One region of the Micromonospora sp. LOL_015 genome, then DNA from elsewhere that is predicted to be linked to it. Evidence: riboswitches for the same ligand, from Rfam matches in the RefSeq annotation. Region 1 holds a riboswitch; each other region holds the start of a gene.
The links. A riboswitch is a leader RNA that binds a small molecule or an ion and turns the genes downstream of it on or off. The one in region 1 is predicted to bind cyclic di-AMP.
Positions count from the first base shown of each region.

Region 2: it holds a riboswitch for cyclic di-AMP, as region 1 does, so the genes downstream of both, ACFHWU_RS05070 (coiled-coil domain-containing protein) here and ACFHWU_RS02345 (coiled-coil domain-containing protein) in region 1, are expected to answer to the same signal.
Region 3: it holds a riboswitch for cyclic di-AMP, as region 1 does, so the genes downstream of both, ACFHWU_RS03745 (NlpC/P60 family protein) here and ACFHWU_RS02345 (coiled-coil domain-containing protein) in region 1, are expected to answer to the same signal.
Region 4: it holds a riboswitch for cyclic di-AMP, as region 1 does, so the genes downstream of both, ACFHWU_RS12675 (NlpC/P60 family protein) here and ACFHWU_RS02345 (coiled-coil domain-containing protein) in region 1, are expected to answer to the same signal.

Region 1 is NZ_JBHMIO010000001.1:534,539-541,860, forward strand. It holds gene ACFHWU_RS02335 (HelD family protein) at 1-1,151, shown strand, start outside; gene ACFHWU_RS02340 (cation diffusion facilitator family transporter) at 1,197-2,105, shown strand; cyclic di-AMP (ydaO/yuaA leader) riboswitch at 2,274-2,404, shown strand; gene ACFHWU_RS02345 (coiled-coil domain-containing protein) at 2,448-3,593, shown strand; gene ACFHWU_RS02350 (glycosyl hydrolase) at 4,004-6,961, shown strand; gene ACFHWU_RS02355 (serine/threonine-protein kinase) at 7,123-7,322, opposite strand, start outside.
Region 2 is NZ_JBHMIO010000003.1:205,263-212,584, reverse strand. It holds gene ACFHWU_RS05080 (HAD family hydrolase) at 1-669, shown strand, start outside; gene ACFHWU_RS05075 (glycoside hydrolase family 65 protein) at 666-3,035, shown strand; gene ACFHWU_RS05070 (coiled-coil domain-containing protein) at 3,093-4,109, opposite strand; cyclic di-AMP (ydaO/yuaA leader) riboswitch at 4,112-4,247, opposite strand; gene ACFHWU_RS05065 (potassium channel family protein) at 4,500-5,177, shown strand; gene ACFHWU_RS05060 (cellulose binding domain-containing protein) at 5,682-5,891, shown strand; gene ACFHWU_RS05055 (winged helix-turn-helix domain-containing protein) at 5,940-6,608, shown strand; gene ACFHWU_RS05050 (sensor histidine kinase) at 6,637-7,322, shown strand, end outside.
Region 3 is NZ_JBHMIO010000002.1:283,347-290,668, forward strand. It holds gene ACFHWU_RS03725 (heterodisulfide reductase-related iron-sulfur binding cluster) at 1-1,156, shown strand, start outside; gene ACFHWU_RS03730 (VanZ family protein) at 1,167-1,751, shown strand; gene ACFHWU_RS03735 (GOLPH3/VPS74 family protein) at 1,748-2,449, opposite strand; gene ACFHWU_RS03740 (NlpC/P60 family protein) at 2,641-3,684, shown strand; cyclic di-AMP (ydaO/yuaA leader) riboswitch at 3,942-4,085, shown strand; gene ACFHWU_RS03745 (NlpC/P60 family protein) at 4,091-5,122, shown strand; gene dcd (dCTP deaminase) at 5,282-5,860, opposite strand; gene ACFHWU_RS03755 (pyridoxamine 5'-phosphate oxidase family protein) at 5,988-6,503, shown strand; tRNA gene ACFHWU_RS03760 (tRNA-Gly) at 6,650-6,723, shown strand; gene ACFHWU_RS03765 (ribbon-helix-helix protein, CopG family) at 6,800-7,180, opposite strand; gene ACFHWU_RS03770 (hypothetical protein) at 7,168-7,322, opposite strand, start outside.
Region 4 is NZ_JBHMIO010000011.1:121,999-129,320, forward strand. It holds gene ACFHWU_RS12630 (hypothetical protein) at 1-59, shown strand, start outside; gene ACFHWU_RS12635 (hypothetical protein) at 66-269, shown strand; gene ACFHWU_RS12640 (hypothetical protein) at 321-650, opposite strand; gene ACFHWU_RS12645 (DUF6158 family protein) at 654-1,010, opposite strand; gene ACFHWU_RS12650 (hypothetical protein) at 1,162-1,596, shown strand; gene ACFHWU_RS12655 (DUF3817 domain-containing protein) at 1,622-1,951, shown strand; gene ACFHWU_RS12660 (DUF397 domain-containing protein) at 2,078-2,293, opposite strand; gene ACFHWU_RS12665 (helix-turn-helix domain-containing protein) at 2,541-3,422, shown strand; gene ACFHWU_RS12670 (DUF6232 family protein) at 3,470-4,006, opposite strand; cyclic di-AMP (ydaO/yuaA leader) riboswitch at 4,481-4,612, shown strand; gene ACFHWU_RS12675 (NlpC/P60 family protein) at 4,623-5,582, shown strand; gene ACFHWU_RS12680 (sigma-70 family RNA polymerase sigma factor) at 5,680-6,672, opposite strand; gene ACFHWU_RS12685 (dTMP kinase) at 7,115-7,322, opposite strand, start outside.

The sequences.
Region 1 (7,322 bases):
TGCCCCGGGGCGCACGGCGCAACGAGGTCCGGCGGGCCGGTATCGACGGGTTGTTCGAGGCGTTGTGGGCGCAGGCCCGGCAGTTGGTGGCCCCGGCCCGGCTGCCCGGCCAGGCCGAGTTCGAGGACGAGTTGTCGGACCGGGACGATTTTCGGGACTTCCTGCGGGCCTGGTGGCCCCGGCTGCTGCCGCGACACGTGCTGGGCTGGCTGGCTCGGCCGGACCGGCTGCGTCGGTACGCGCGGGGAGTGCTCGACCCGGCCGAGATCACGGTGCTGGCCGATTCGTTCGGTGACCTGGCGGACAACGGGCTGACGATCGCGGACGTGGCGCTGCTGGACGAGTTGGACGAACTGCTCGGCCGGCCACCCCAGCCCCGCCGCCGGCACCGGGATCCGTTCCAGATGGCCGGCGGGGTGCGTGAGGTGACGACCTTCGCCGACCGGGACCGGGCGGCCCGTGCCGCCGCCCGGGAGCGGCCGGCCGACTACCGGGAGTACGCCCACGTGGTGGTCGACGAGGCACAGGACGTGTCGCCGATGCAGTGGCGGATGATCGGGCGCCGGGGCCGGCTCGCCTCCTGGACAGTGGTCGGAGATCCGGCGCAGACTGCGTGGACCGGAGATCCGGCCGAGCTCGCCCAGGCCCGGGACCGGGCGTTGGGGCGGCGGCCGCAGCGGGAGTTCCAGCTGACCACGAACTACCGCAACCCGGCGGAGATCTTCGAACTGGCCGCCGAGGTGATCCACGAGGTCGCTCCGGACGCCCCGTTGCCGACGGCGGTCCGATCGACCGGGGTGGCGCCGCGCCGGGACCGGGTAGCTGCGGCGGTGCTGCCGGCTGCCGTCCGTACCGCGACCGCCGAGATGCTGGCCGCCGTGGAGGGGACGGTCGGCGTCATCGCCGCGGTGGCCCGGCGGGACGAGGTCGCCGGCTGGCTCGGCGAGCTGACGACCTCCCGGCTACAGGTGGTGTCGAGCCTGCAGGCGAAGGGCATGGAGTACGACGCGGTGGTGCTGGTGGCCGGCGAGGAGATCCGTGCCGAGTCCGAGGCCGGGGTGCGCACGCTCTACGTCGCGCTCTCCCGGGCGACGCAGCGGCTGGTCACCATCGACCTCGACCCGGAGTCGACTGCACATATTGCTATGTGAGCATTAGTCTACTGACGAGACGCCGGGCAACGGAGGGTGGCAGGCGTGGGAGTCGGACACGATCACAGCGCCGGGAGCACCGGCCAGCGACACTACGGGCGTCTCTGGGCCGCCTTCGCCCTGCTGGCGGGCTTCATGGTCGTCGAGGCGGTCACCGCGCTGGCCACCGGCTCCCTGGCGCTGCTGTCCGACGCCGGGCACATGTTCACCGACGTGCTCGGCATCGGCATGGCGCTCGCGGCGATAGCCGCGACTCGGCGACCGACCGGGGAGCCGCAGCGAACCTTCGGCCTCTACCGCCTCGAGGTGCTGGCCGCGCTGGCGAACGCCGTACTGCTCGCCGGGGTCGCGCTCTACGTCCTGGTGGAGGCGGCCCGCCGGTTCGCCGATCCAGAGCCGGTGACGGTCGGCCCGATGCTGATGGTGGCGGTCGCCGGACTGCTCGCCAACATCGTCGCCTTCGCCCTGCTGCGCCAGGGGGCCGGGGAGAGCCTCAACGTACGGGGCGCCTACCTGGAGGTACTCGGCGACCTGCTCGGCTCGGTGGGGGTGCTGGTGGCCGCCACGGTGATCGCCACCACCGGCTGGTGGTACGCCGACCCGCTGGTCGCCGTCGGTGTCGGGGTGTTCATCCTGCCGCGCACCTGGCGGCTGGCCCGGGCCGCGCTGCGCATCCTGGTGCAGGCGGCGCCGGAGCATGTGGAGGTCGCCCGGGTCCACCGCCGGCTGGCCATCGTGCCGGGCGTCTGCGACGTGCACGACCTCCACGTCTGGACGCTCACCCCGGGCATGGAGGTGGCCTCGGCACACCTGGCCGTGACCCCGTCGGCCGATATCGGCACGGTGCTGCGGGACGCCCGGACGGCCCTGCACGACGAGTTCGGTATCGAGCACGCGACGCTGCAGATCGAGCCGCTGGCCCCCGCCGACTCCTGCGGACCGGCCGACTGGTGATTAGCAGATGCTTAAGTTTCGTGACCTTACCGCGACGGTCACAGCCACGATATACGTATATTCCTGATTTTTCCAGACATAACATGGCTATCGATACCGGGACGACGACCCGGGGAGCCGGTAGTCTCGGCCCCGGTCTCCGCTCGGGCGGCGCCCCTCCGGCGCCCGCGGAGGCCGTCGCCTAATCGCCGTACGGCGAGCCGGGGAACCACGTACCTGGGGTGCATCCGCGTCACGCGGTAGGGATCTTCCGTCCCGAACCCGTCAGCTAACCCGGTCGGCGGCTGACGGAAGGAATGCACAGTGTCGCGCACAGTCCACAGAAAAACCCGATTCACGTTATTGGCGGCGTTGACCGCCGCCCTGATGGCCGTCACCGGCACCCCGACCGGCTCGCCGGCCGGAGCCGCCCTGCCCGCCAACCGGCCCGACCGGGTCGACAGCGAGGGAGGCACCGACAGCCTGCGCAAGGAGCTCGATGCGGCCTCGAAGGGCTGGATCGACGCCAAGGCGGCGCTCAACCATTCGAAGGACCGGCAGAAGAAGCTGTCCGAGCAGCTCGACACGGTCGGTGCTGAACTGGAGCAACGGAACAGGAACGTCGGGCACATCGTCGACCGCGCGTACCGCAACGGCCGGCTCGGCCCGGTCTCCGCGCTACTCAACAGCACCTCGCCGGAAGGGTTCATCGACCGGGCGGCGGCGCTGAGCGCGGTGACCGCCAACGAGGAGAAGCAGCTCCGCGAGCTGTACCGTACCCGTGACCAGGTGACCAGGTCCAAGGCCGCGATCGAGCATGAGATCCGGGAGCAGCAGAAGCAGGTCACCATCATGGACCAGCGCCGGAACCAGGCGGAGCGGGCACTGGCCGTCGCGGTCGCCGCCGAGAAGCAGGCGGAGGAACAGGCGAGGCAGCAGGCGGCGGAGGAGGCCGAACGGGCGGCCGCCGCCAGCGGTTCCTCCGGCTCCGGGTCGTCGGGATCCGGGTCGTCGGGATCCGGTTCCTCCGGCTCCGGGTCGTCGGGATCCGGGTCGTCGGGATCCGGGTCGTCCAACGCGTCGGCGACCCCGGCTCCGCGCAACGCGAACGGTTCCTGGCCGGCCGAGTCGTGCAACGTCGACGACCCCACCACCTCCGGCTGCATCACGCCCCGTACGCTGCACGCCCTGAACCAGGCGAAGGCTGCCGGCTTCACCCGCTACGTGTCCTGCTTCCGCAACGGCAGCTCCGGCGAGCACCCCAAGGGCCGGGCGTGTGACTTCGCCGCCCAGCCCAACGGCTTCGGTGGAGTGGCGACCGGCGGTGACAAGAGCTACGGCGACAACCTCGCGAACTACTACATCAACAACGCCGACCGGCTCGGTGTGCTCTACGTGATCTGGTACAAGCGGATCTGGCTGCCCAGCAGCGGCTGGAAGACGTACAGCGGTGCGGGTGGCGACCCGTCCAGCGACCACACCAACCACGTGCACCTGTCGGTGTACTGACGTCGCGCGCATGGGGGCGGACGGCCACGTCGGCGGCCGACCGCCCCCATTTTCTATCCGCGACGGAATCAGCATACGGAGTTATTTGCGCAGCATCGGCAGACCGATCGGCATAACGACCGACGGCCACCGGCAACTATGCGAGAGCGCTCTACCACCACGCAGTCACACCCGGCTCACGCTGGGCACATTGCAGCTCGCGCGACTGAGAGAGCGCTCTCACAGTTAGATATATAGCAGCAGCGGTACGGCTGTCAACAGACCGCGACGACCCCGTGCCGGATGCACGAAACTTCATGTCGGGATATTGACAGAAGCCCGCATGTCTGGTGACCTCCTGGCAATAACTCATTAATGGTCGTGAAATTTTTCGCGATCGTGGACCGCGCCCTACCCAACCCGGAGGCACCATGAACCTGTCGATCCGTGGCGCGCGAACAGGTCGTACGCCGCGCCGGATCCTGGCAGCCACCACCGTGACGGCGCTGGCCGCCACCGGACTGATCTTCGGCGTACTGCGCACCGCCGACGCCGCCATCGTCGGCGCCGGCAGCTACACCACCACCCGTCCGGCGGGCGCGGCCGCCCCGACCGCCTGCGGCAGCATCTCCGCCAACCCCCGGCAGTACGTCACGGGCAGCGCCCCGGCTGGCGCGGTGCCGACCAACGACTGGTGGTCGTCGCTGTTGTTCAAGCGGTACAACTGTGCCTACTCCGACCCGCTGCACGCCCACCCGATGTCGTTCCAGCCGACCGCTGGCGGGCTCGGCGTCTCCTACACCACCGAGGCGGCGATCTCCGGCACGTCGACCGGCGTCGGCGAATACCACTACCCGTACACCCGGGAGTTCACCCTCGGCGTCGCCGGACTCAACGCCCCGGACGTCAAGGTCGACGGCTGGACCGACTGGACGGTCAGCCCGTACTGGTCCGACGGCACCCGTACCCTGCGCGCGACCGTCGGCCACGGCCTGCCGTTCGTATACGCCCAGGTCACCGGCGGCAACGCCGAGCTATCGTTCCCCGGCACCCCGACGGTCTGGCACCACAGCGGCACCCGGGTCGGCTTCTCCATGCGCGGCCACGACTACGTCGCCTACGCCCCCAGCGGAGCGACCTGGTCCGTCAACGGGACCACCATCAGCTCCACCCTCGCCGGCCGCAGCTACTTCTCCGTCGCGCTGCTGCCGACCGGCGCCGGCACCAGCGCCGCCCGGCGCACCGCGCTGATGGACAGCTACGGTCGGTACGCCCACGCCCACGTCACCGGCACCCGGGTCAGCTGGAGTTACGACCAGGCCGGCAGCACTGTCGACGCCACCTACAGCTTCACCACCACGGCCCGGGAGGGCTCCGCCACCGGCACGGTCGTCTCCCTCTACCCCCACCAGTGGAAGCACCTCGACGGCGGCAGCCCGATCGCCGAGACCTACGTGTCGGCCCGCGGCCCGATGCGCAACCTGGTCGGTGCGACGTCGTTCCGGACCGCGATGCGCTTCCACGGCGTACTGCCGGAGGTGCCGGCGGTGGCCACCAGCGTCGGGGCCGACCTCGCCACGCTCACCGCACACCTGGACCAGGCCGCGTCCGGCGACCCGCTCGCCGGCTTCGACAACGACACCTACTGGACCGGCAAGGCGCTCGGCCGGGCCGCCCGGCTGGCGGAGATCGCCGATCAGCTCGGCCGCACCGCCCAACGCGACCATCTGCTCACCGCCATCCGAAACCGGCTGACCGACTGGTTCACCGTCAGTCCAGGCAAGACGCAACGGGTGTTCTTTTACGACCAGGCGTGGGGCACCCTGGTCGGCTACCCCGCCTCGTACGGCTCCGACACCGACCTCAACGACCACCACTTCCACTACGGCTACTACATCGCCGCCGCCGCGACGCTGGCCAAGTTCGACCCCACCTGGGCGTCGACCAGCCAGTACGGCGGCATGGTCGACCTGCTGATCCGCGACGCCAACAGCTGGGACCGCAACGACCCGATGTTCCCGTTCCTGCGCGACTTCGACATCTACGCCGGCCACGACTGGGCCGCCGGGCACGGAGCGTTTTTCGCCGGCAACAACCAGGAGTCGTCCTCGGAGGGGATGAACTTCGCCAACGCCCTGATCCAGTGGGGACTGGCGACCGGCAACACCGCGATCCGCGACGCCGGGCTGTACATCTACACCACCCAGTCGGCGGCCATCCAGGAATACTGGTTCGACTCCTCGGACACCAACTTCCCGGCCTCCTTCGGCCACCGGTCGGTCGGGATGGTCTGGGGCGACGGCGGAGCGTACGCCACCTGGTTCAGCGCCGAGCCGGAGATGATCCAGGGCATCAACATGTTGCCGGTCACCGGCGGCTCGCTCTATCTCGGCTACCGGCCGGACTACATCGCCACCAACAGAAACGCGCTGGTCACCAACAACGGCGGCCCGCCGACGGTCTGGCAGGACATCCTCTGGTCGTTCCAGGCGCTGGGCGACGCCAACGGCGCCCTGACCGACCTGCGGGCGAACCCCAACTACCCGGTCGAAGAGGGCGAGAGCCGGGCGCACACCTTCCACTGGGTACGCAACCTGGCAGCGTTGGGCCGGGTCGACACCGGCGTCACCGCGAACACTGCCCTGTACGCGGTGTTCAACCGCAACGGTGCCCGCACCTATGTGGCGAGCAACATCAGCGCATCGCCGGTCACGGTCACCTTCTCCGACGGCACCCGGATGACCGTACCGGCCGGCCGGACCGCCACCACCGGGGCGCATACCTGGAGCGGCGGCAACGCTACCGGTGCCCCGACCACCCCGAACCCGTCACCGAGCCTGTCCCCCACGCCGCCGACCTCGCCCACGCCGGATCCGACCACCCCGCCGGTCACCTCGGACCTGTTCCATCTGCGGTCCGCCGGGGTGCTGAGCAACACCGCCGGAACGAACGCGACGACGGTCACGGTGCCGTCGGCCGGCGGGGCGAACCACGACGGTACGCCGCACAGTCCGGTCACCTTCCGGGCCTGCGGGTTGACCGGTGCGTACCGGTCGGTGGCCAGCACGTTCGACCTCCAGGTGGACGCAGGCACCTCGGTCGGTGCGGGCATCCAGGCCCGGGTGTCGTACGACTTCACCGGCTCCGGCAGCTACGGCCGTACGGAGACCTACCATTACTTCGCCACCGACCCGGTGCCCGGCACGGAGTCCTACCGGCAGGGCGCCGGACTGAAATCCGCCTCGGGTGAGTTCCGGGCGATGAGCAACGGGTGCGTCCGGCTGGAGTTGTGGAATGCGATCGGCAACGCACCGACCACGGTTCGGGTTGACGTGGCGAACGCCGACGCCGGTCCGTCGACCCTGCGGGTGCCGTTCCGGATCGGCTGATCCGACCAGCACCTCCGACCGGTGCCGAAGGAGGAACCCTTTCCCGACGCGGGGCGCCGGGAAAGGGTCCTCGCCGTTGACGATGCCGGACGTGCCGCGACGGCGGAGCCACTTCCCGGACATCTGCTACATATTGCACAATCCCCCAGCATGACCGATAATTACCAGATCCAGGGCAGAACGTCGTGACTCGCCCTGGCGACGCCGCTGCCGCTATCTGGGCCGACGCCGCTGTCGCTGTCGCCGAGCAGGTCCCAGAGCGCGAACGCCGCCTCGACGCTGGTCGGTCGGTTCTCCGGACGCTTGCTCATGCAGGCCCGGCAGAGATCGGCCACGGGACGCGGCAACCCGGCGACCGCCA
Region 2 (7,322 bases), on a different contig from region 1:
GCGGCGTGGGAAGAAACTTTCAACAACTTCCTCCGCGCCCGAGCCGACGAGACCGGCCATCCGTTCCAGCCATTCGATCCGGGCGCCGACTACAGCCGGTACGTCGACGGTCGGCCACGGTCCGACGGGGTGCGTTCCTTCCTCGCCTCGCGCGGCGTTGAGCTTCCCGAGGGGTCGGCGGACGACCCCCCGGAGGCCGACACCGTGTACGGCATCGGCACCCGGAAAAACGAGGTGCTGCTGCGACGCATCGCCGAGGACGGGGTGCAGGTCTACGACGGTTCGCTGGCCTACCTTCATGCTGCCCGCTGGGTCGGGCTGCACCGGGCCGTCGTCTCGGCCAGCGCCAACTGCCGGGACATGCTGATCGCGGCGGGGATTGAGGAGTTGGTCGAGGTGCGGGTAGACGGGGTGATCGCGCGCGAAAAGGGCCTGCGGGGCAAGCCGGAACCGGACACGTTCCTGGCCGCTGCCGCGCAGCTCGGCGTCGAGCCGGGCAACGCTGCGGTGTTCGAGGACGCGCTGGCCGGCGTGACGGCGGCGCGTGCGGGGGAGTTCGGCTGTGTCATCGGTGTCGACCGGGTCGGCATCGGTGACGAACTGCTCGCCAACGGTGCCGACATCGTAGTGAGCGATCTGGGGGAGTTGCTAATCGGAGCCGAACGGTGATCCGCGAGCGGGCCTACCCCGTGGAGCCGTGGCACGTGCGGGAAACCCGGCTCGACTTCGACATCCTGGCCCAGTCGGAGTCGGTCTTCGCCCTCGCGAACGGGCACGTCGGATTCCGCGGCAACCTGGACGAGGGCGAACCGCACGGCCTGCCCGGCACCTACCTGAACTCGTTCTACGAGTTGCGGCCGCTGCCGTACGCCGAAGCCGGCTACGGCTTCCCCGAGTCCGGCCAGACGCTGGTCAACGTCACCAACGGCAAACCGATCCGGCTGCTGATCGACGACGAGCCGTTCGACGTGCGCTACGGCGACCTGCTCTCCCACGAGCGGGTGCTCGACCTGCGGGCCGGTCTGCTGGACCGCCGGCTGGAGTGGCGCTCGCCGGCCGGGCGTACCGCCCGGGTCCGCAGCACCCGGCTGGTGTCGTTCACCCAACGGGCGGTCGCGGCGATCTGCTTCGAGGTGGAGGCGGTCGACGAACCGTTGCGCATCATCGTGCAGTCCGAGCTGGTCGCCAATGAGGAGCTGCCGGCACAGAGCAAGGACCCGCGCGTCGCGGCGGTGCTGGAGACGCCGCTGCAGGCCGAGGAGCGGCTGGTGCAGCCCGACGGCGGGCTGCTCATTCACCGGACCAAGGCCAGCGGGCTGCGGATGGCGGCGGCGATGGGGCACGATATCGACGGCCCCGGCGAGGTGTCGGTCAGCACCGAGGGTTTCGACGACTGGGTCCGGACCACCGTCTCCTGCCTGCTGGAGCCGGGGCAGCGGCTGCGGATGGTGAAGCTGCTGACGTACGGTTGGTCCAGTCAGCGCTCGTTGCCGGCGCTGCGCGACCAGGTCGGCGCGGCGTTGGCCGGCGCCCGGATCTCCGGCTGGGAAGGGCTCTGCGCCGAGCAGCGCAAGTACCTCGACGACTTCTGGGGCCACTCGGACGTGCGGGTGGACGGCGACCCGGAGATCCAGCAGGCGGTCCGGTTCGGGCTGTTCCACGTGCTGCAGGCCGGTGCCCGAGCCGAGCAGCGGCCGATCGCGGCGAAGGGCCTGACCGGACCGGGATACGACGGGCACGCCTTCTGGGACACCGAGATGTTCGTGCTGCCGGTACTGACCTATACCCAGCCAGGGGCGGTCGCCTCGGTGCTGCGCTGGCGGCACTCGACCCTGGACCAGGCGCGGGAGCGGGCCCGGATGCTCGGGCTCAACGGGGCGGCGTTCCCGTGGCGGACCATCCGTGGCCAGGAGTGCTCGGCGTACTGGCCGGCCGGCACGGCCGCGTTCCACGTGGCGGCGGACATCGCCGACGCGGTCCGACGGTACGTGCACGCTACCGGGGACGTCGAGTTCGAGCGGGAGATCGGCCTCGAACTGCTGGTGGAGACCGCCCGGTTGTGGCGTTCGCTGGGCCACCACGACCGGCACGGCCGGTTCCACATCGACGGGGTGACCGGGCCGGACGAGTACACCGCCGTGGTCGACGACAACATCTACACCAACCTGATGGCGCAGCGGAACCTGCTGACCGCCGCCGACTGCGCGCTGCGCTACGCCGACCGGGCCTGGGTGCTCGGCGTCGACGACGAGGAGACCGCGGCCTGGCGGGACGCGGCGCTGTCGATGCACGTCCCGTACGACGACGAGCTGGGCGTGCACCCGCAGTCGGCCGGGTTCACCCGGCACCAGGAGTGGGACTTCGCCGGCGCCCCGCAGGACCACTATCCGCTGCTGCTGCACTACCCGTACTTCGATCTGTACCGCAAGCAGGTAGTCAAGCAGGCCGACCTGGCGCTGGCGATGCACTGGCGGGGCGACGCGTTCACCGAGCAGGAGAAGGCCCGCAACTTCGCCTACTACGAGCGGCGTACGGTGCGGGACTCGTCGTTGTCGGCGTGCACTCAGTCGGTGATAGCCGCGGAGACCGGCCATCTGGAGCTCGCCCACGACTACATGGGTGAGGCCGCGTTGATGGACCTGCACGACATCAACCGCAACACCCGCGACGGCATCCACGTGGCCGCCCTGGCCGGGGCGTGGCTCGCGCTGGTCGCCGGCTTCGGGGGGATGCGTGACCACGGCGGGGAGCTGACCTTCGCTCCCCGGCTGCCGCAGCGGATCAACCGGCTGGAGTTCGCCATGATGTGGCGGGGCCTGCGGCTGCGGGTGGCGGTCCAGCATGACGAGGTGACCTACTCGCTGCGTGACGTCGACCCGAACGCCACCGTTGACCTTACCCACCACGGCGAGCCGATCACGGTGGCTGCGGACAAGCCGGTCACCCGGGCGATCCCGCCGGCCAATCCGGTCGGTCCGCCGCCGCAGCAGCCGACCGGCCGGTCACCGGTACGCCGGTCGGCGCGTACCGACTGACCACCTCCTCGTGCGGTGCCGGGCCGACCCGGCACCGCAGGAGGAGAGGAGGTCAGGTCACAGCAGGGACAGATGTACGTGGTTGGTGTGGTCGCTGTTCGGATCGCCGTTGGCGCCGCTGTACGAACTCCAACCGGTGGTCGGTGACCAGAACTGGCGGTACCAGATGACGTAGAGGATGCCGAGCTTGTCGGCGTTGCGGACCAGGAAGGCGGTCAGGTTGTTGCCGTACAGCCGGTCGTCGCCGAAGGCGTCGCCGCCGAACCCCTGCTGCTGGGCGGAGAAGTCGCAGGCCCGCCCCTTGGGGTGCTCGAACGGCCCACCGGGGCGGAAGCAGGAGACGAAGCGGGTGAAGCCGGCCTTTTTCGCTTCGTTCAGCGCGTGCATGGTGCGCGGAGTGATACAGCCGCTCGTGGTGGGGTCGTCCAGACTGCACGACTGGGACGGCCAGGAACCGTCCGAGTTACGCGGCGCCTGGGCGGCGACCGGCGAGGTGGCCGAGACGAACCCGTTGGTGGCGACCGCGCCGACCAGTTGCAGGGCCTTTTCGGCCTCTTCCTTCTGCCGGGCCATTGCCTCGAGTTGCTGTTCCTCGCGGGCCACTTCGGCGTCGATCGCGGCGACTGCCCGAGCTGCCTGTTCGCGTGCCTCGTTGAGCTCCCGAATCCGCTTGTTGTCGTGCATGGCGATCATGTCCAGGCCTTCGGCGCGTTCCAGCAACTCGTCCGGGTCCGCGCTGTTGAGCAGGACCATCACCGGGGTGATCCGGCCGAGACGGTACGAGTTGGAGGCGACCTGGCCGATCTGTGGGGTCAGCGCGGAAATCCGTTCCTCGACCTTTTCCAACTCGAGGTTGAGCTTTAACTGGCGTTTGCGGGACTCGTCGACCGCCGCCTTGGCTTCGACGAAGCCCCGGCCGGTCGATTCGAGCACTTCGCTGAGCAGTGGCGGGGCGCCTTCGTCATCCGGATCCTGAGCGGCGGCTGGCGACACTACGACGAACCCAGCGAGCAGGGCGGCGACGGCGGCGAGGGCCGCGGTCGTCGGAATCCGCCGGCGGAGGGGTGCGGTCATCCTGTTCCTTTCCTTGGCCGCCGACCGAGTTAGCTGACGGGTTCGGGACGGAACGATCCCTACCGCTGGCGCGGATTCACCCCGGTGGAAACGTGGTTCCCCGGCTCACCCCGGAGGGCGATTGGGCGGCGGTCACCGCCGGCACCGGTGGGCGCCGCCTGGCGAAGACCGCCGGCAAGCTTACCGGATTGGTCACCGGCATCAACACCTCGACAATCCTGACTGAGCTGGAAAAATCCGTTACCAGCCAACGACTTTCGGTGATGTCCACTTTCTGCGTTCGACGGCGTACGACAAGTCGTCAGGGGTCGGTATCGCTGCGCCGAGGTTAGCGGCTGACTACAGTGCGTATGAGGAAGCGGGAAAGTCGTAGCGTCGGACGGATCTTCGGTGAGAGATGACGATTCCCCGGTCGGGCCGCCGGACGCCGACAGCGTGGTGGTGATCGGCCTCGGCCGGTTCGGTGGTCAGGTCGCCCAGTCTCTGCTCCGCCTCGGCCACGATGTGCTGGGCATCGACGAGCATCCCAAACGGGTGCATCGCTGGTCCGAGCGGCTGCCGAGGGTGATCGAGGCGGATTCAACCGATGACCAGGCGTTGCGCCAGTGTGGCGTCGCCGACTGCCCCCGCGCGGTGGTCGGCATCGGCTCGGACGTCGAGGCCAGCATCCTTACCGTGGTGGCGCTGACCGAGCTGGGTGTCCCGGAGGTCTGGGCGAAGGCGGTCACCGCCAAGCACGGCCGGATCCTCGCCTCGGTCGGCGCGCACCATGTGATCCTTCCGGAGGCGGCGATGGGTGACCGGGTAGCCCGCCTGCTGGCCAGTCGGATGCTCGACTTCATCGAGTTCGACGACGGGTTCGCCATCGCCAAGGTCTGCGCCCCGCCGGACGCCGCCGGCCGGACGTTGGCCGAGTGCCGGCTACGTCAGCGGTACGGCATCACGGTGGTCGGGATCAAGGAGCGGGACCGGCAGCTGAGGTACGCGGGACCTGAGACGTTGATCCCGCCGGATGCGCTGCTGATCGTCGCCGGGGCAACCACGGCGGTTCAGCAGTTCGGCCGGTGAACATGGGCGTGAACGCCTCATCACACCTTCATTTCGTGAGCTGATCAGCCGCCGGACTTTCGCAAACTCGTGACTCAGGCTACAGTCCCTGCATGGGAGCGCTTCCATCGATGGATGTGCCCCCGTTGAAGTAGTCGACGCGTGGCGCGGCGATGGCGACATCACCGTGTCAACCGCACAGCTCCCGAGGCTGGCGGCGGGCCAAGCCCGGACTCCGCCGCCAGCCCGCGCACCACCTGTCGAGAGGAGGTGGAACCAGAGCCACTCGCGTGGCCCGGCTCCCGCGCGTCACGCACGACCCGGACGCCAGACCGCTCGTGCGTGTTCAGCAACTGATGGTGGGGACGGGGGTTGCCCTCCCCGTCCCCACGCTAGTCCTCGATTGTTACGGCGGGGAATCGCCAACAAGTCAGGACCGCGACGCCGATCTGTCCGACAGCGCTGCCCGGCCTGTCGATGCATCGGCAGGCTTCGTTGTGTATTGGGGCCTGGGCAGTGGCTGGGTTGCCGCGCCCGATCTGCGGCGACGGTCGGGCCGGGCCCTTACCGGTCGACCTGGTCCCGCCGGACATCACCGTCACCAACACGCCGTGGAACAGCCGGATCCCGGCCGGCGGCAGCGTACAGCTCGGTTTCGTGGTCAGGCACTCGGTGAGCAACCCGCCGCCGACGGACTTCCTGCTCAACGGCGACCGGTGCGCGTCCTCGGGCTGACCCTCGTCGAAGACGCGCTGGTGACGGCGGCTTGCTAGCCTCGCCCGCATGCGGGTGCTGGTGGTCGAGGACGACCCCGAGGTACGCAGTGCCGTCGTCACCGCGCTGCGCTCCGGCGGATTCGCCGTCGACCAGGCGGCCGACTGGAGCCAGGCCGACCTGAGCATGAGCATCAACGACTACGACTGCCTGGTGCTCGACCGGATCCTTCCGGAAGGCGACTCACTGCACCAGCTCGGCCACCGACGGCGGGCCGGGCTCACCACACCGGCCCTGGTGCTCACCGCGCTGGACAGCGCCGGGGACCGGATCGCCGGGTTTCAGGCCGGCGTCGACGACTACGTGGTGAAGCCCTTCGTCACCGCCGAACTGGTGCTGCGGGTCCGGGCGCTCTGCCGACGCCGTGGCGCCACCACCCCACCGCTGCTGCGGGTGGCGGATCTGGAGGTCGACGCCGCCCGCCGGGAGGTGCGCCGCGCCGGCGTCCTGCTGACGCTCACCCGCAAGGAGTTCGCCGTACTTGAAATGCTGCTGGTCCGGCGCCCGGCGGTGGCCAGCCGCAGCGACCTGTTCGAACACTGTTGGGACGAGCTCGCCGACCCCAGCTCGAACGTGGTGGACGCGGTGGTCGCCCAGCTGCGCCGCAAGCTCGGCGAGCCGCAGTTGATTCACACCGTACGCGGGGTCGGCTACCGGGTTGGCGGGGCGCCGTCGTGACCGCCGGCCGAATTGGCGGGGTGCCGTCGTGAACCGCCGCGTTCGGCGGGGTGGCAAGCCGCTGCAGACCGCCGACCGGCTGCGTAACCTGCGGATCCGGATCACGCTGCTGGTGATGGCGATCAACGTGGTCGGCCTGGCCGGGATGGGTGCCGTCGCGTTGCTGGTCGACGGGCGGCAGCGCGACGAGGTGGTCGCCGCCGAGCTGCGGCGTACCGCCAGCACCGCCGCCGCCCTGCTCTACTACGAGTCCGGGGCGCTGCAGCTCGACAAACTGTTCGACAACGCGGTCGCCAACGGCACCACCGCCGTCTACGTCTACGAGGCCGGCCGGGCCGACCTCAGCCTGGTCTTCGCGTATCCGGCCCGGCTGCCGGTCGTACCGCCGGACAACCTGCTGGCGCCGGCCCGGACGGTCTGGACCTCCGGCACCGAGCTCGCCGGCGGGGTCGGCGACACCGCCGAAACCTCCACCCCACTGCTCGCCGTACCGTTCGAGCACGCCGTCACCGGGGCGGTTGCCGGCGCCGTCGTCGTGCTCGGTGACACCGGGCCGGCCGAGACCGCCAACCGGCGGCTGGCCCTGGCCCTGGTCGCTGGCGGCGTCAGCTTCACCGCGCTGGCCTGCGCCGGCGGTTACCTGCTCGCCCGCCGCGGCACCGAGCCCATCGCCGACGCGCTCAACCAGCAGGAACGGTTCGTCGCCGACGCCGC
Region 3 (7,322 bases), on a different contig from region 1:
CGCCAAGGTCGATGCCCTGGCGCTGGCCGAGGCCGACCGCCCGCTGATCGGCGGCGCCGACGACGGCGGCGTCATCGACCCGGACGTGCTCTGGTCGTGCACCACCTGCGGGGCCTGCGTGGAGCAGTGCCCGGTGGACATCGAACACGTCGACCACATCGTCGACATGCGCCGCTACCAGGTGCTGATCGAGTCGAGCTTCCCCAGCGAGGCCGGCGTGATGCTGCGTAACCTGGAGAACAAGGGCAACCCGTGGGGTGCTCCGCCGAACACCCGGGAGGACTGGACCAAGGGGCTCGACTTCGCGGTCCCCCGAGTCGGCGAGGTGGACGACTTCGAGTACCTGTTCTGGGTCGGCTGCGCCGGCGCGTTCGAGGACCGGGCCAAGAAGACAACCCGCGCGGTGGCGACCCTGCTGCACGAAGCCGGCGTCGACTTCGCCATCCTCGGCGAGGGCGAGACCTGCACCGGCGACCCGGCCCGCCGGATCGGCAACGAGTTCGTCTTTCAGATGCTGGCCCAGCAGAACGTCGAGACCCTCAACGAGGCGTTCGGCGACCGGGAGCCGGCGAGACGCAAGATCGTCGCGACCTGCCCGCACTGCTTCAACACCCTCGGCAACGAGTACGGCCAGCTCGGCGGCCACTTCGACGTCGTACACCACACCCAGCTGCTGGCCCACCTGGTCGCCGCCGGCAAGCTCACCCCGGTCACCCCGGTCGACGGTGGGTTGACCTACCACGACCCGTGCTACCTGGGCCGGCACAACCGGGTGTTCAGCCCGCCCCGGGAGGTGCTCGGTGCCGCGTTGACCGCAGGTGCCGAGGCGGGCGGCGACGCGGCTCAGCTGCGGGAGATGCCGCGCAACTCGGAACGCTCGTTCTGCTGCGGTGCCGGCGGGGCGAGGATGTGGATGGAAGAGCGGATCGGCAAGCGGGTCAACGTCGACCGGGTCGAGGAGGCGCTCTCCACCGGGGCCCAGACCATCGCGGTCGGTTGCCCGTTCTGCTACACCATGCTCGGCGACGGGGTCACCGGCAAGCAGTCCAGTGGCGCGGCGGACGAGAACGTCGAGGTCGTCGATGTGGCGACGGTGCTGCTCAGGTCGGTCAAGCCGGCGGTAGCATCGTCGGCGTCATCGTCGGCCGAGGAGTAGGGAGAAGCGGGTGCTGGGTTGGGCCCGCGAGTTCCTCGCCCAGCCCTGGCCGTTCCTCACCCTCGCGGTGCTGGCCGGCGTGAGCCTGCTGGTGCACCGGCCGCTCGCCGTACGGCTCGGTTGGGCGCGCTGGCCGACGCTCGGGATGCTTGTCAGCGCTGCCGCGATCGCCGCGCTCACCCTGCCACCGGCGCCGACCGGGTCCGGCGTACCGCTCGCCCCCGGGGTCTCCGTTTCCGGCCCGGACGGCCAGGTCTTCGCCGCGTGCCTCCGGTCGCTCACCGATCCGGCGGTGCTGTGGTCCGGGCTGGTCACCGTCGACTCGCTCGGTGAACGGGTCGGCAACGTGGCGATGTTCGTACCGCTGGCGTTCTGTACGGTGCTGGCGGTCCACCGGCCAGTGCTGGCCACCGGGCTGCTCGTGCTGGCCCCGGTCGTCGTCGAAGTAGGCCAGGCGGTGCTCGGCGTCGGCCGCGAGTGTGTCGGCTACGACTGGGTCAACAACGCGACCGGGGCGCTGATCGGGGCGGTCGGCGGCAGTGTGGTCCGGTTGCTGTGGCGGCGGTTCGCGCCGTCGCCTACCGGGGTCAGCTAGCTGCCAGTCGCGACGTCGGTGGCGGTGAAGACGCTGCGGGCGACCGTCGCCCGGTACCCGTCGACGACGTCGGTGGTCGCAGCGATCGGCCAGGCCGCCGGCCCGAGCACCGCAGGCGGCCGGCGCCGCGCGTCCGAAAGCCGTGCAGCACCGACGTCCGGCACGTCGAGTGCGTTCAGCAGGCAGGCCAACGCGGCGGTACGCGGTCCGACCGGTCCGGCGCCGCGCTCGGCGGCGGCCAACCGTCGCCGGGTCTCCGTCTCAGCGGGCGGTTCGACGCCGTCCGGCGGAGCGAACCTGGTCCGGGGCAGGACCCAGAGCACCCGGTCCCGTTCCCGGCGGAGCACCCCCGAGGCGACCAGCCCGTCGAGTACCTCCTCGACCACACCGTGGGACAGCTCGACCACCCAGTCGCGGGTTGCGCGGCCAGGCTCGGCCTGGATCCTGATCCGTACCTGGTCGAGGAACTCCCGGCCGTGGCCTCGACCCGGGGCTTCGCCGGGCGCGTACCTGCCGGCGGGATCGTCGCCGGCCAGCACCCGGCCGTCTGCGTCAATCGAGATCTGCCCGCCGACGGCGAGGTCGCACAACACCGCCCCGGCGACGGCATAGTCGAGCTCCGGGGATGCGACGGACGCGGCCCCGGAACCGTCATAGCTGAGCAGGACGAGCTCCTCCGCGAGGCTGAGCGACTCCATGTCATCACGCTAACCGCCCAGACCGGTGACTGCAGGAGAAGCGGTAGCTGCGGGGGAAGCGGAGGCGGCAGGCGGTCTTGAACGAACACCGCGCTTTCCAATAAGGTGATGCACCGACCGCTGCGGATGTCGGCCTCCGTACCCCCGCCCGTGAGGCCCCAGCGATCGAACCATTGAAGGAGTCGCTGCCAATGGCACGTGCGCTCGCGAATTCGCACATCCATCGTCACAGTGGGTCCCGGTATCGACGCGGAGAGCATTGGCGTGTACGGGTTCCTCAACGTATCGCAATTGCGCTGTTACTTGCTGCAACTGCGCTGCTCTTCCCGGCTGGGCCGGCCCACGCCGAGCCGACGCTGGCTGAGATCGAAGCCGAGTTGGACGCCCAGTGGCTGAAACTGGAACCGGTCATCGAGCAGTACAACAAGGTGCACAGCGAGCTCAAGGCCAACGAGAAGAAAGCGGCCGCGCTCGACGAGAAGATCCGCCCCCTGTCCCTGCAGGCCAACTTGGCGGCGGACGAGATCGGCGAGGTTGCCAACCGCTACTACCGGACCGGGCCGTCGAGCGAACTGAACGCCCTGCTCCGGACCGGATCACCGACCAGTCTGGCGGATCAGCTCGTGGTGCTGGACCGAATCTCCAAGCGTCGGCAGGAAAAGATCACCGCTGTTTTGGAGACCCGGGACCGCTATCTCGCCGAACGGCAGACGCTGGACGAGTTGATCACGAAGCAGCAGGCACAGGACAAGACGCTCGCCGAGCAGCGCAAAACCATCAACGCCGAGATCAAACGCCTGGAACGGGCGCGCAACGCCGCGTACCAGTCCACCGGCTACACCGGCGGATCCGGTGCCTCCGGCCCGTGCCCGGCGGTGTCGGTCGGCGGAGCCGCCGGAACCGCGGTCCGCACCGCCTGCGCACAGCTCGGTAAGCCGTACGTCTGGGGTGCCACCGGGCCGAACGCCTTCGACTGTTCCGGCCTGACCCAGTACGCCTGGGCAAGTGCCGGTGTCAGCCTCACGCATTACACCGGAACTCAGTGGAATCAGGGCAGTTCGGTCAGCCGTGCCAACGCCAAACCCGGGGATCTCGTATTCTTCTTCAGTGATCTGCATCACGTGGGGATCTACATCGGTAATGGCCTGATGGTGCACGCTCCCCGCGCGGGTCAACCCGTGCAGATGGAGAACATCGACAACATGCCGCTCGCCGGATTCAAGCGGGTCGGCTGATCGTGGCAGGTCAGCCAGCCTGCTGAGGCAATCTGAGTGGCGCGCGTTGGCTGGCCGAACGTACGGGCGGACCGGTATGAACGGGCCGGTCCGCCCGGGAAAATTCGAACGCTTGAGCGATGGCAGCCTATGTACGATACGCAATCGTCTGTGTACTCAATGAGATAGTCCATGTTCTCGCTTGCGTAGCGAGAACGCCGCTCTCTACTCTTGGGGATCGTCGAGTCGGGAGGACGTCAACCAACCGGGTTGACCTCGGCCTGACACCGCCTAATCGCCGTCTGACGGCGAGCCGGGGACCCACGGCACTTCCGGGGTGAATCCGCAGGCCACCTGCGGTAGGGCGTCTCCTTTCCGCCCGAACCCGGCAGCTAACCCGGTAGGCGGTCTGGGGAGAAGGAGTCCGGTGGCTACGAGCGCCCCTCGGCGATACCTCCGGTGGTCCAGCCGCGACCATCGGCGAAAATCGCCGCACGACCCTAGCCGAGTACTCACCGCGTTGGTCGCCGCCACCACCGGCGTCGGTCTGCTGCTGGTAGCAGCGCCGGCGCAGGCGCAGCCCACCGTCGCCGAGATCGAGTCGCAGATCGACGAGGTCTGGGCCGAGCTCGAACCAACGATCGAACGGCACAATGCCGTACGGCAGGACCTTGCCGCCAAAAAGAAGCAGGCGGACGAACTACAGAAGAAGATCAAGCCACTGCAGATCCAGATCGACCTGGCGATGGACCGGGTCAGCGAGTTCGCCGCCCGGTCGTACAAGGGTGGTAGTCCGTCGGTCTTCAACGCGATCCTGACCAACGGCAAGCCGACCCACCTCGCCGACCAGCTCGAGCTGCTGGACCAGTTCGCCCGGCGGCAGGCCCGCGACGTGCAGGCCGTCGTCGACCTCAGGAACGAGTACGCCGCGAAGAAGGCCCCGCTCGACGATTTGATCGTCGAGCTGACCAGCACCGAGGCTCAGCTGGCGGCGAAGGCCAAGGAGATCGACGCCGAGGTTGACCGGTTGCAGGACCTGCGCCTGGAGGCGTACGGCTCGACCAACACCCTCGGCTCGCTGCGTCCCGCGCCCTGCCCGGCGACTTACCCCGGCGGTGCGGCCGGCAAGGCGGTCACCTTTGCCTGTGCGCAGATCGGCAAGCCGTACGTCTGGGGTTCAGCGGGACCGGGCAGCTACGACTGTTCGGGTCTCACCCTGGCCGCTTGGGCGCAGGCCGGCGTCACGCTGCCGCACAACGCCGCCCGGCAGCGCCAAATGACCGCCAACGTCAGCCGGGACGAGTTGCGCCCCGGCGACCTCATCTTCTACTACAGCGGGCTCTCCCACGTCGGCATGTACGTGGGTAACGGCTGGATCGTGCACGCCTCCCAGGCGGGCGAACCGGTGCAGATGCGCAAGATCGGTTCGAGTGTGCACAGTTACGGCAGGCCCGGCTAGACCTCACTCCTCCCCATGGCCTGGCGCATGCCGCTGATCCCCCCGTCAAGCGGCAGCACCGGCCACCGGAAAGGCGCCCTCCCATGTCTCCCCCCGGCTTGGGAGGGCGCCTTTCGCCTCCCCACCGCCGGCGCGCCGGCGCTGCGACAGCCCAGCCGTTCAGCTGGTCGGCCAGGTGCGCCACCGCTGCCAGGACCGGCTCGGAGTGGGTCCACGCTGTCCCTGGTACCGGGATCCGTAGACCGCCGACCCGTACGGATGCTCGGACGTCGACGAGAGCCGGAAGATGCACAGCTGGCCGATTCTCATCCCGGGCCAGAGCTTGATCGGCAGGTTGGCCACGTTGGACAACTCCAACGTCACGTGGCCGGAGAAGCCGGGGTCGATGAAGCCGGCGGTGGAGTGGGTCAGCAGGCCCAGCCGACCCAGGCTCGACTTGCCCTCCAGCCGGGCGGCCAGGCCGTCGCCGAGCGAGACGACCTCGAGCGTGGAGGCGAGGACGAACTCACCGGGGTGCAGTACGAACGGGTCGCCGCTGGGCACCTCGACCTGGGACGTCAGATCGTCCTGCCGAGTCGCCGGGTCGATGTGGGTGTACAGGTGGTTGTTGAAGACCCGGAAATACCGGTCGAGCCGGACATCGATGCTCGACGGCTGGACGAGCGAAGGTTCGAACGGCTCGAGGGAGAGTCCGCCGGTCTTGGTCTCCGCGACGATGTCCCGGTCGGAGAGAAGCATCGTCACACGATAGCGACCGTCCGGCCGGTGCGACCGCGCGGCCGGCTGTCCGGCCGGTACGTACCCGGATTGGCCTGGACGGGCGATCCCCCTATCTCTTCGTACACATGTTCGATAGAATCATCGCATGGCAACCTGGTCCGAGTTCGCAGCCGACGAGCCCCGCCTGGCCACGGCGATCCGACTCCTCATGCAGCAGTACGGTCCCGGCCTCGGCTACCTCGCCACCGTCCGAGCCGACGGTGGTCCCCGGGTGCACCCGGTCTCCCCGGTGATCACCGACAACGGGCTGTTCTGCTTCATCATCGACTCGCCGAAGCGGCGTGACCTGGAGCGGGATGGCCGGTACGCGCTGCACTCGTTCCCGCCGGAGGAGAGTGACGACGAGGCGTACCTGGCAGGTCGGGCGCATCCGGTCACCGATCCGGCCAAGGTGGGTCGGCTCGCCAGCGATCTCGGGGCCGTGCCGCACGTCGACTGGCGACTGTTCGAGTTCTCCGTCGACGTGGCGATGGTGGCGCAACGCGGTGGCAGCACCGGCCACTACGCGGCGGCGGCGCCACGGCAACCAGCCGTCCAGGTCTGGCTCGACCCGACCAGCGGCAGCGTCTCCCACCCGGTGCCGACCCCGGTCGCCTGCTGACCCGCCGCGTGGCACCGGCCGACGCGTCGACGCCCTACCCGTTGACGCCCGGTCGACGGGTGTCGAGCCGTACCCCATGCTGTGCTCGGTTGGCGGCCGGGCCTGTTGCGCAGTGACCGGGCTGACCGGGTAGAGTGGGTCCGCTCGCGGGTGTAGTTCAATGGCAGAACATCAGCTTCCCAAGCTGACAGTGCGGGTTCGATTCCCGTCACCCGCTCCAACACACGAAGCCCTGGTCGGGGCCATCATCCCAACCAGGGCTTGCGCTGTACGTACGCGGGATCGTCGCGAGGTTCCTACTTCCGTGGGTACGCGGCCTGCAGTACTTCGCGGATCAACTCGCTGGGGCTGCGGTTGGTCAGCTCTGCCACCTTTTTGATCATTTCGTAGGTTTGGTCATCAACTCGGATGCTGATCTTGTGCGAGGCGCCGCCGCTGCTGGAAAGCGGCGGTCTGCCGACCCGGCGGGGGGCGAGACTGTCGGGGTCGTATCCAGCCTCTGCCTCTGCGACCAGCTCGCTCTCCAGCTGCGACGTGAGCGCTGTACCGTTCTTGGCCTGTCGGCTGGCTGCCCGAGTCGCCCGGGCTCCGGTGGTGGTTGCTCGGCGCGGTGCCTTTGCCTTGTTAGAGGTCGTGGAGGTCGTTCGGTCCTTCGTCGTTCGCGTTACACCCGCCATGGCTTCGCCTCCTTGTAGAGCCGGTTGTACTTAGGTCGCATGTCCATGGAGTGGATCACGCGTAGCGTCCCGTCCAACAACTCGATGGCGACGACTTCGAGAGCGACGCCGTCCCTGTCGTCGCCGAGGAACAGCAGCCGTT
Region 4 (7,322 bases), on a different contig from region 1:
GCGAATACGCCCAGGACGAGGCGGAAGAGGTCCTGCATTCATCTACGGAAGGTGCCTGATCACCGATGGACGAACACCAGAACCGGCCGGCCGCCGCACTCGGCCAGACCCCGGACGGCCAGCCACCCGAGGACGACCCGGACTTCGCCGGCGAGCACGACGACACGGCGGTCTCCCACGACATCATCGAAGGGACCGACCGGGACCGTGAGCCGGAGACGCCTCGCGGCTGGTCCGGGATGGAGAAGCCCGGGTTCACCGCCGACTGACAAGCAACCGGCGTTGCGGGCTGACGGTCAGCCGGCGTTGCGGGCTGACCGTCAACCGGCGTTGAGGTTGTCGGTGACCGCCCGGACCAGGCTGGTCAGCGTCTCGTCGGCGAGCCGAGTCAGTTGTTCGTGCGGCAGGTCGGAGTCCAGCTCCAGGCGGAGCATTGCACCGCCCGCCTGCACCGGGTACACCTGCACAACAGCCGTCCACGGGCCGCCCGCCGTCGCCCACCGGGCCTGCAGGTGGTCGCCGTGGACTGGTTCCGCCGGCACCTGGCGCAGCGGCCCCGGCAACCAGGCGGCCCTGCGGTCGGGGTCGGTCGCGGTGCCGAACGCCACCTCAGGGGGCGCGGAGACACCGCGTTCGGCGTACGCGGGCACGACCTACTCCCCGTGCCGCAACCGGGCGGCATCGACCTCTCGGCCCGGGTGCCGGGTAAGGTACTCGGTCTCCAGGTCGGCGGTGCGGTGCAGATGGTTGGCCAGCGCCGCGTCGGTGCCGTGCCGCAGCGTGTCCAGCCGGGTCCGGTGCAGGCTACCGATCTCGCGGAGCAGTTCGTCGTCGGCCAGCTCGACCGGGTCGATCCCGGTGTCGTCGACCCTGTCGACCCACGTCTCGGCTCCCGGTCCGGGCGGCGCCGACCAGGTTGGGGTGGCACCGGGCGGATGGTCCGGGCGGGGCTCGAAGGGCCGACCGGCCGCCGCCGGGGAGTAGCTGCCGTACCGCGCTGAATCCGTCATCTCCAGCCTCCGGGGAGTCGACGAGGCATTACCGTCGTAGGGTTCCCCGGCCGGTCGGCGGCAAACACCGGGCGGCGGTTTCCGGGCGGCCACGCATCTGACTACGACGGCTCGTCGGAGAAGCCGACGGGCGGCCGGTACGCTTCCCTGCATGCGGCAGCTGTGGACCCCGGTGTGGATCCTGCGGCACCTGGCAGCGGTGGCGCTGGTGGTGGGCTTCCTCGCGCTCGGCTGGTGGCAGATCAGCCGGGCCGCCGCCGGCAACACGCTGAGCTGGGCATACGCGGTGGAATGGCCGGTTTTCGCGGCGTTCGTGGTGTTTATCTGGGTCCGTGAGATACGGCAGGCCCACCGGGCGGTACCTGGCCCGGACAACGACACACCGGACAACGACTCGCCGAGGAACGGCACACCAAAGAACGCACCATCGCGGGAGGAGACGTTCGGCCGACCGGTACGGGTCCGGTCTGCCCCTGGCGTGACCGCCGCCCCCGGCCCGGACGACCCGGAGTTGTCCGCCTACAACAACTACCTGGCCTGGCTGAACGCGAATCCGCACGCCAGGGCCGGCGACTACCCGGGCTGACCGGAAGAGAAAGGGACGGACGACAGTGTCAGGCGCACTCACCCGGTACCGGCTGATCGCGTACGTGGTCGGCGTGGTGCTGATCCTGCTGATGGTGATCGGCATGCCGTTGAAGTACCTGTTCGACCGGGCCATCGTGGTCGAGACGGTCGGGCCGGCGCACGGGTTCCTCTACATGGTCTATCTGGTCGCCGCGTTCGACCTGGCCCGGCGGGCCAACTGGTCACTCGGCCGGATCCTGGCGATCATGCTGGCCGGGACGGTGCCGTTCGTGTCGTTCTACGCCGAGCGGGTGGTCAGCCGCTGGGCGAGCGAGCAACCGCGTACCGAGCCGGACAAGGTGTTCACCGGCTGAGACCGGGCGGGCGGTGACCGGTTGACGGTGCCCCGGCCGGGCCGGCACCGTCGTCGGGCCGACCCGGCCGGGGCGTACGGCCGACGTTGTCGGCGGCCGGGGAGCCGAGCCTCGTGCGGCGTCGGATCAACCCATCGTGTGGCCGCCGGAGCTGGTCGGCGCACCGGACAGCCCGGCGACGAATGCCGACCAGGCTGCTGCCGAGAATTCCAGGTGCACTCCGGGGTCGGTGGAGTTGCGCACCCCGACCGCCGAGCCGATCTCGGCTACCTCGACGCAGGTCGTCGCCTCGCAGCGGCGGCTCTTACGCCACGCCGGACCGGCAGTGCTGATCACAGTCACCTAGACTCCTCAATAAGGATAAATCGGTAAATTTGCCATCAGAGCACGCAGGCAATCGGGCGGACTGTATCAGTCCCCGATCTTGCCGACGCGACTGGGCGACACCGCGAAAACCCGGTGAAACCGCCGTTCGGACCATGCGGAGGGCCGGCCGTCCTTAGCAGACCTGACGGCGGCGGTGTAGCCTGCAACAGGGTGGCAACCAGCCAGGTGGCACTCTGCAAGGCACCCCCCCCGGAGCGTTCCCATGCCTGCCCGACACCAGGGCCCGACCATCGGGCGTCGCCGGCTGCGTGCGGCGCTACGCCGGGCACGCGATGCCGCCGCGCTGACCCAGGACTACGTCGCCGCTCAAATGGACTGGTCGCTGTCGAAGCTGATCCGGATCGAGTCGGGTTCGGTCAGCATCTCGACCAACGACGTCAAGGCTTTGCTGGACCTGTACGGCGTACGCGACCAGCAGCAGGTGCAGGAGCTCGTCGAGCTGGCCCGGGCGGCACGACGGCGCGCCTGGTGGAGCGGCTACAAGGATCGGGTGCCGGCCGCCTACGCGGCCTACATCGGGCTGGAGGCGGAAGCGTCGGCACTGCGGTACTTTCAGCCAATCAGCTTCCCCGGCCTGCTACAGACCGAGGAGTACGCCCGCGCGGTGATCCCGGCCGACGGCCCGCACCATGTACCGGCGGCCGAGATCGAAGGGCGGGTGCAGATCCGGCTGGCCCGCCAGCACGAGGTGCTCTTCGGCGCCGATCCGCCGCAGATCGAGGTGATCATCGACGAGGCTGCGCTGCGCCGGATGACCGGCGGCCCGCGGGTGCTGCGCGAGCAGCTCCAGCATGTGGCGAAGATGTCAGCGGCGCCTCATGTCACGGTCCGGGTGCTGCCGTTCGCCGCCGGAAGCAACACGGTGCTCGGGCCGTTCGTCATCCTGCACTTCGCCGACCAGGCCGACGCTGACGTGGTGTACGTGGAGAGCGCTCTGGTCGAGGAGGTCATCGACCGGGCCGACGAGGTCCGGCCGTACCAGCATGTCTTCGACCGACTACGGGCGGAATCCCTGTCGCCAGCCGACTCGGTGGCGATGCTGCACGACCTCGCCCGGCGGCTGGACGGGCCGGACGCGGGCTGATCGACGTCGACCAGCCCGCCGACGACCGCGACGGCGGCCGGGCCCGCTCACCGCTGGTCGGGCACCCACGGCTCGATGGTGACCGGCTCGGACAGACCGGCCAGCCGGGAGATCTCCCGAGCCCGCATCAACGCCCGGCTCACCTGGCCGTACTGGCGTTCGTCGTCGGTGCTGAACAGCAGCAACAGCAGTCCCTGGTGACGGCCCCATAGTTCGTACGCCCGCGGCCGCAACCGGTCGCCGAGCCAGGCGACCGCCACCGGCACGAACGCAGCCGCCAGCATGGCGAGGTAGACACCCGCGCTGACCTCGTCCAACCCGCGGGTGTAGCCGACGGTCACCGCGACCGCCGCCAGGGTCAGGGCGGTCACCGCGATCACCCGGCCGGTGAGCCAATCGCGGGCGCCTCGCGCGGTCCGGAGTTCGGTGAGGTCGCGGACGGCGAAACGCCGGCCGGCCACGACGAACCATTCACCGGTCACGCAGATGCCGGGCTGCCGGTAGAAGGTCCGTCCGACACTGGAGCCGGACTGGGCGGGCACCGGGGAACCGCGTCGGGGCGGGGTCTGGCGAGTAGCACGCATAGCTGCCTCCGAAGGGCTCGTGCGGCGCTGACCTTGCGGGTCCATTGTGCAAACAGCTAGCTACTCGATGGAAGGTGGTCATTCTGCCACCTAGCAGAATGACGTACGGCAGGCCGCGTCCTGGATGGCGAATCAGACCTTTTGCGGCTATTCATCCGGATAGCTTACTGACGACAACCGCACAGACCGACTAATGACGCATTATTCGCAATTGATCAGACGCTGTCCAATGACGACGCGCCGGAGTCAACCGGTCACGCGAAGGCAACAGGAATGTTGCCCAGAGCAGCCAACCGTCACATCCAGTAACTGTCAACGGGCTCCGGCCAGTTCCATGCCACGGATCACGATCGCAGCACTTTCCGCGTCGTAACCCTTGCGGCTAAGTTGGACCAGCTGGTCCGGTCGCCAGTCGCCGGGAAGCGGTGACGCCGGTCCAGTGCCGCCGAATCGCCATCCTGAGATTATCTGACGTTACAAACAGTGATCTCACGGTTGCGATCCGGGGACCCATCGGCAACTGGGGTGAATCCGCGGTTCACCGCGGTAGGGCGAACTTCCCGCCCGAATCCGTCAGCTAACCCGGTAGGCGGCGAGGAAGAAGGGTTCTGCGTTCTTGTCAACAGCGCGGATTCTGCTGCGCACCCTGATGCTGGCCGGCGTAAGCCTCGGCCTGGTGGTACCGGCGACCGCCGCGACCGCCCAGCCGACGGTCAGCGAACTCACGCAGCAGATCGACGAGGAATCCGAAGAGCTGGCCAAGGTCGTCGAGTCGTACAACCGGCTCAGGGAGGAGGCCAAGGCCACCCGGGCGGCGGCCGAGGAGATCGACGCCAAGCTCGGCCCGCTGCAGGCCGAACTCGCGGCAGCGCAGACCGAGGTCGGTCAGATCGCGGTCAACGCGTACAAGACCGGCGGGTTGAGCACCGCGAGCGCCCTGCTCGACGGCACCTCCGGCAGCTTTATCCACCGGCTCGGCACCCTGGACCACCTGGCCCGGGACCGGCAGCAGCGGCTCAGCGAGTTCACCAGCACCCAACTGACCTACCTGGCCGAGCAGGAGAAGCTGCAGGCGGCACTGAAGAAGCAGGACGCCCAGGTCAAGGAGCTCGCCGACCGCAAGAAGAGCATCGAAGCGGACATCGACGAGCTGATGGACAAGCGGGAACGGGCCTACGGTGCCGCGAGCCAGACCGGCTCGTCGTACACCGGAACCGTCCCGTCGGTGTCCGGTGCCGCCGGCTCGGTCGTCGAGTTCGCGTACGGAGCCATCGGCAAGCCGTACGTCTGGGCTGCCAGCGGCCCGAACGGTTACGACTGCTCGGGCCTGACGCTTGCCGCGTGGCGTACCGCCGGCAAGAGCCTGCCGCACAACGCGGCGATGCAGTGGGACGTGGTCGCGAAAATCGACCGTGGCGCACTGCAGCCCGGTGACCTGGTGTTCTACAACGGTCTCGCCCACGTCGGCCTGTACGTGGGCGGCGGCCAGGTGATCCACGCACCCACCTTCGGCCGTACCGTCGAGCTGGCCAGTGTGGACATGATGCCGCCGTACGGCTACGGCCGGGTCCGCTGACCCGGTCGCTCGCGCGACACTGCCGACGGCCCGGCATCCGCCTTGCGGATGCCGGGCCGTCGGCAGTTCGTCGGTGGGTTGTCAGTTCATCGGCGGATCAGGCAGCCTGCAGTCCCTCCGCCCGGGCCAGCTCCCGCAGCCGGCCCAGCGCCTGGATCTCCAGCTGACGGATGCGCTCCCGGGACAGTGAGAAGCGCGAAGCGACCTCGGTCAGCGAGTGCTCCCGCCCGTCCTCCAAGCCGTACCGGGCCCGCATGATGCCGGCGGACCGGTCGTCCAGGTGGTTGAGCAGGCCCTCGATCCGCTGCCGCTCCAAACCGGTGAGCACGATGTCCTCCGGCGACGGTGCGTCGCTGTCGGCCACCAGGTCGCCCAGGTTGGTGTCGCCGTCGTCGCCGACCGGGGTGTCCAGCGACACCGTGTCCTGCGACCACCGCACCAGCTCGTGCACCCGCTCGACCGGCACGCCGAGCGAGGCGGCGATCTGCTCCGGCTCCGGGTCCGAACCGAGCTCCCGGGTCAACTGGCGGGCCACGTTGCGCATCCGGTTGACGTCCTCGACCAGGTGCACCGGAAGCCGTACGGTCCGCTCCTGCTGGGCGATCGCCCGGCTGATGGCCTGCCGAATCCACCAGGTCGCGTAGGTGGAGAACTTGAAACCACGCTCGTAGTCGAACTTCTCCACCGCGCGGACCAGACCGGTGTTGCCCTCCTGGATCAGGTCCAGCATCGGCATCCCGGACCGGACGTAGCGGCGGGCGATCGACACCACCAGACGCAGGTTGGCCCGGATGAACAGGTCCTTGGCCCGTTCACCCTCGACGACCAGCCGCTCCAGCTCCTCGCGGCTCACCCCGGCCCGCGGCACGCCCTGCTCCAGCAGGTGCTCCGCGTACAGACCGGCCTCGATCGCCTTGGAGAGGTCGACTTCCCGGGCCGCGTCGAGCAGCGGCGTGCGGGAGATCTCATGCAGGTAGACGCCAACGAGGTCCCGCTCCTCGGCGACCTCGTCGGTCCGCAAAGCCATCGTCTTCTCCACGTTGCTCACGGTCCCCTCGTTAACCCCACGTCGTGCCCTGTCACCTGCGATGCGCATCTCCATCAGCCTCTCCCCCGTCACGTCCGCCTCCGATCCGGCGAACCTGATGTGGCAGGCCCGCCGTATGGCGCCGACACCTGCACAACAGATGAGACGCGTCAGGGATTCCGTCTCGTGAGTCGAAGCTGACACGATTGCCTGAATAATTGCTGTGAGCGGGATTGGCGTTTCCTGCCAGGCTCCTCGATCGCCACGCTGCGTCGGGCCGGCCGACTGCCCGATGCACTCAGGTCGGCGGGGCGTGGCAGACTCCCAGCACACCACGACACCGGGCAGGGGCGCAGCGATTCCCGTCACTACCCCTCCTGCGATCCTCGTCACTGCCCGCCCGGTCGGTTGGTCCTGGCCAACGCCGGTCGGTTGGTCCTGGCCAGGAGTACGGCCCGAGCGGGGTGCACGGTTCATCACCACCCGACAGACACCGGCCTGCGGGTCACGACGCACGCGAATCGTCTGGATCCGGCCGCCACGAGGCGCCGGCTGGACGGCCGTCGTCCGGCCGCCATTCGGTCAGCCGCTGCCGGATCACTGCGGCGACCTGGGCGGCCGTGCCCCGGGCGTCGATGGCCACGAACCCGGCGGCCTCCGGCAGCGACCCGTATGCGGCCGCGCTGGTCGCCAGGAACTCCAGCGACTCGTGG